DNA from 2 places in the Streptomyces fractus genome. Region 2 is predicted to be linked to the other one. Evidence: riboswitches for the same ligand, from Rfam matches in the RefSeq annotation. Region 2 holds a riboswitch; the other holds the start of a gene.
The links. A riboswitch is a leader RNA that binds a small molecule or an ion and turns the genes downstream of it on or off. The one in region 2 is predicted to bind S-adenosylmethionine.
Positions count from the first base shown of each region.

Region 1: another riboswitch for S-adenosylmethionine. It lies ahead of thrC (threonine synthase); the one in region 2 lies ahead of ACP4E5_RS32075 (aminotransferase class V-fold PLP-dependent enzyme).

Region 1 covers NZ_JBMYHI010000002.1:4,317,888-4,320,272, forward strand. Annotated here, with positions in the region: gene ACP4E5_RS21430 (ubiquitin-like small modifier protein 1) at 1-121, opposite strand, end outside; gene thrC (threonine synthase) at 158-1,456, opposite strand; SAM riboswitch class I at 1,475-1,632, opposite strand; gene ACP4E5_RS21440 (glucosyl-3-phosphoglycerate synthase) at 1,806-2,385, shown strand, end outside.
Region 2 covers NZ_JBMYHI010000002.1:6,651,783-6,654,167, reverse strand. Annotated here, with positions in the region: gene ACP4E5_RS32075 (aminotransferase class V-fold PLP-dependent enzyme) at 227-1,612, opposite strand; SAM riboswitch class IV at 1,801-1,918, opposite strand; gene trpD (anthranilate phosphoribosyltransferase) at 2,003-2,385, opposite strand, start outside.

The sequences.
Region 1 (2,385 bases), 2.3 Mb from region 2:
CGGTGTGGTTCTTCTCGAGGTCGGCGATGACGTCGGCGAGGGTGGCGCCCTCGGCGGCGACCTCGGACTGCCCGCCGGTGTAGGTGCGCAGGATGGTGGGGATACGAACGTTGACGCTCATGGCGGTAACTCCTGTTGCTACAAGTGTCGGTCGGACTCAGAGATCGGCGGCGAGGCCGGCCTCGCGGAACGCGTCCAGGCTCGGCCGGATGGTGGCGGTGGCCTGCGAGGAATCGGCAACCGCGTCGAGCGTCTTGAGCCCGTCACCGGTGTTCAGGACCACCGTGGTCAGCGACGGGTCGATCTGGCCCGCCTCGATGAGCTTCTTCGTGACGCCCAGCGTCACACCGCCCGCCGTCTCGGCGAAGATGCCCTCCGTGCGCGCGAGCAGCTTGATCGCGTCGACGACCTGCTCGTCGTTCACGTCCTCCACCGCGCCACCCGTGCGGCGCGCGATGTCGAGGACGTACGGGCCGTCCGCCGGGTTGCCGATGGCGAGGGACTTGGCGATGGTCGTCGGCTTCTGCGGGCGGACCACGTCGTGGCCGCCCTTGTAGGCGACGGAGACCGGGGAGCAGCCCTCGGCCTGGGCGCCGAAGAGCTTGTAGGGCTTGTCCTCGACGAGGCCGAGCTTGATCAGCTCCTTCAGGCCCTTGTCGATCTTCGTGAACTGGGAGCCGGACGCGATCGGGATGACCAGCTGGTCCGGGAGCTGCCAGCCGAGCTGCTCGCAGATCTCGTACGCGAGCGTCTTGGAGCCCTCGCCGTAGTACGGGCGCAGGTTGACGTTCACGAAGCCCCAGCCCTCGCCCAGCGGGTCGCCGATGAGCTCGGAGCAGAAGCGGTTCACGTCGTCGTAGTTGCCCTCGATGGCGACGAGGTCACCGCCGTAGACACCGGCCATGACGACCTTGCCCTGCTCCAGGTCGTGCGGGATGAACACGCAGGACCGGAAGCCGGCGCGGGCGGCGGCGGCGCCGACGGCGCCGGCCAGGTTGCCGGTGGAGGAGCAGGAGAGGGTGGTGAAGCCGAAGGCGCGGGCGGCCTCGATGGCCTGCGCGACGACGCGGTCCTTGAAGGAGTGCGTCGGGTTGCCGGAGTCGTCCTTGACGAACAACTTGCCCTCGGCGACGCCCAGTTCACGGCCGAGGTTGTCGGCCTTGACGAGCTTGGTCCAGCCGGGGTTCAGGTTCGGCTTCTCGGCGACGTCGGCCGGGACGGGCAGCAGCGGGGCGTAGCGCCAGATGTTGGCGGGGCCGGACTCGATCTGCTTGCGGAGCGCCTCGGGGTCGCCCACGGGCAGGTCGTATGCGACTTCGAGCGGACCGAAACACTCGGCGCAGGCGAAGACGGGGCCGAGCGGGACGACGGCGCCGCACTCGCGGCAGGAGAGGCCGGACGCGGGGCCCAGGTCCACGGTGGCGGTGGTTTCGGTGGCGACAGTCTGTACAGCCATGAGAGGCGAGGCCCTTTCTCCTCATCTTCCTCGCGACGCATCTCGCCACGAGACGGATTTGGCACCTTCACTAGCCGGGAGCCTCGCGACGTCGACGGTGACTTGTCGTGACGAGACCGGCTGGAGGGTTGCCGGGGCTTCAACGGGCCGTATCCCTCTGCCCCTCTGGATGAGCGGTATTCGGTTGTGTGAATTCAGTTGTGACCGGCAGGCGACCCCCGACATGCGATGGTCACCGGCCTTGTTCAAGACTGTAACCGACGGCCCGGACCCTTGAGATAGTCGTCCGAACCGCGAGATGGATCACATCCGGATCCGTACGACGGTCTTTACGGAAGGAACCCAGACCGTGCTGGAAGAGGTCGAGCGCTGGCTGAGCAGGCGCTCCTGGGCCGTGGCCGACCATCCCTTGCACCAGCTGATCGCCGCCAAACGCGCGTCGGGTCAGACGGTGAGTGTCGTACTGCCCGCGCTGAACGAACAGGAGACGGTCGGCGAGATCGTCGCCGAGATACGGCGCGCGCTGATGACCGACGCGGTGCCGCTCGTCGACGAACTCGTCGTGATCGACTCCGGCTCCACCGACCGCACCTCGGAGGTCGCCGCGGCGGCCGGCGCGCGCGTCGAGCACCGGGACACGATCCTGCCGCGCGTTCCGGTCAGGCCCGGCAAGGGCGAGGTGCTGTGGCGCTCCCTGTTCGTCACTTCCGGTGACATCGTGTGCTTCGTCGACGCCGATCTGAAGGAGTTCTCCGCGGACTTCGTCTCCGGGATCGTCGGGCCGCTGCTGACCGAGCCGGGCGTGGACTTCGTGAAGGCGATGTACGACCGTCCGCTGGCCGGGGCCGCCGGTCAGGGGGGCCGGGTGACCGAGCTGATGGCGCGGCCGATCCTCAATCTGCACTGGCCCCAACTGGCCGGATTCGTCC
Region 2 (2,385 bases):
GATTCAAGCGTCTGCGGCGGCTGACCCTTTTAAGCCCCTCCGGCGCTTGAGGAGCAGGGTCCGGGGCGGCGCCCCATTTAAGCCCCTGCGGCGATTGAGCAGCGGGGTCCGGGGCAGCGCCCCGGCGGCGCCGCGCGGTCAACGCCTCGGGGCTCCGCCCCGGACCCCGCTGCTCAAGCGCCGCAGGGGCTTGATTCGCCCACCCGCCGCAGGGGCTCAAGTGGGCTCAGGCAGACGACGGGTCCGGGACGCAGCGGCCGTCCTCCGTGCGGTAGCTCCACCGCGCACCGTCCCGTACGAGTTCCTTCACGGCGGACACGAACCGCTCCACGTGCTCGTCGGGCGTCCCGGCACCGAAGCTGACACGGATCGCGTTGAGGGACTTCTCGCCCGGCGCCGCCCCCGGCGCCCCGCACTCGCCCTGCTGCTGCGGGTCGGAACCGAGCAGCGTCCGCACCAGCGGGTGGGCGCAGAACAGCCCGTCACGCACCCCGATCCCGTACTCCGCGGAGAGCGCGGCGGCGAAGTGCGAGGAGTTCCACCCCTCGACGACGAACGACAGCACACCCACGCGCGGCGCCTCGTCCCCGAACAGGGACAGCACCTTCACCTCGGGCACGGCCGCGAGCCCCTCCTGGACCTTGCGGATCAGGTACTGCTCGCGGGCGACGAGGTTGTCGAACCCGGCCTCGGTGAGCGCCTTGCAGGCGGAGGCGATGGAGTACACGCCGATGACGTTCGGCGAACCGGCCTCGTGGCGGGCCGCGGTGGTCTGCCACTCGACGTCCACGCCACCGTCCGCACGCCGCGCGACCTTCTTGGACGCGCCGCCGCCCGCGAGGTACGGCTCCGCGTCCGTCAGCCAGTCGGAGCGGCCCGCGAGCACACCCGAGCCGAACGGGGCGTACAGCTTGTGCCCGGAGAAGGCGACCCAGTCGACGTCCAACTCCTGCACGGAGACCGGGTGGTGGGGCGCGAGCTGCGCGGCGTCGAGCACGATGCGGGCACCGTGCGCGTGAGCGGCCGCCGCGAGCTCGCGCACCGGCCAGAGCTCACCGGTGACGTTCGAGGCACCGGTGACACAGACGAGAGCCGGGCCGTAGGGCTCCCGGTCGGCGAGCGCGCGCTCCAGCGTGGCGACGGCCTCGTCCGGCGTGCGCGGCGCGTTCAGGTACGTCACGCGCGCCTCGCGCCACGGCAGCAGCGAGGCGTGGTGCTCGGTCTCGAAGACGAACACCTCGCAGCCGGCGGGCAGCGCGGCGGCGAGCAGGTTGAGCGAGTCGGTCGTGGAGCGGGTGAAGACGACCTGGTCGTCCACGCGGCAGCCGAGGAACTCGGCGACGGCGACCCGGGAGTTCTCGAACAGGTCGGTGGACAGCTGCGACAGGTACCCGGCGCCGCGGTGCACGCTGCCGTAGTACGGCGCGTAGGCGGCGACGTCGTCCCACACCCGCTGCAGGGCCGGCGCGCTGGCCGCGTAGTCGAGGGCGGCGTACGTGACCTCGCCACCGGTGACGAGCGGAACGGTGACGTCCCGGCCGAGGACCTGAAGCGGGGCCGCGACGTCGGAGGGGGTCGCGGTACAGACAGCGGCGTCGACGGAAACAGACATGGGTGAACTCCCTGGCGCGGTAAGCGAATTGACCATGCCGAAGCCACGTCCGACCTCTGCGGGGCAGGGCTCGACGGCATGGAAAGAAAGGTGAAAACGGGTACGCGGAGGCGGGGCCGAAACGCCCTATCGCATTCGCTTGCTCACGAGACTGCTCCCTTGAGGACCAGGACCCCAGGGTGTGCAGGGGTCCGCGCTTGCCACACGCCTTGCTGCGCACGGCCTGGTCTTCACCCAGGGCACCCCGCCACGGACGGAGGGTTGCCGGACAGCGGGCTGGGGCCTCGATCGCTGTCACTCATGACCTTGAAAAGCATCCTGCCACACGTCTCGGATACGGCAAGGGCGCAGTCCAAAGTTTGGACTGCGCCCTGCGTCACACCCTTGAGGTCACGGCCGGTTGCTCGCCGCCACCCACCGCTCCAGGGCCGCCTTCGCCGCGCCGGAGTCGATCGACTCGGCGGCCCGGTCCATGCCGGCCCTGATCTGCTCGACGAGCGTGCCCTCGCCCGGCCGCACGGCCACCAGGGCCGCCGCCGCGTTCAGCAGCACCGCGTCGCGCACGGGCCCCCGCTCGCCGTCGAGGAGACGCCGCGCGACCTCCGCGTTGTACGAGGGGTCGCCGCCGCGCAGCGCCTCGATCGGCACGATGTCGATGCCGACGTCGCGTGGGTCGAAGGACTCCTCGCGCACGGCGCCGTCTCGCACCACCCACACGCGCGAACTCCCGGTGGTGGTCAGCTCGTCGAGCCCGTCGTCGCCGCGGAACACCA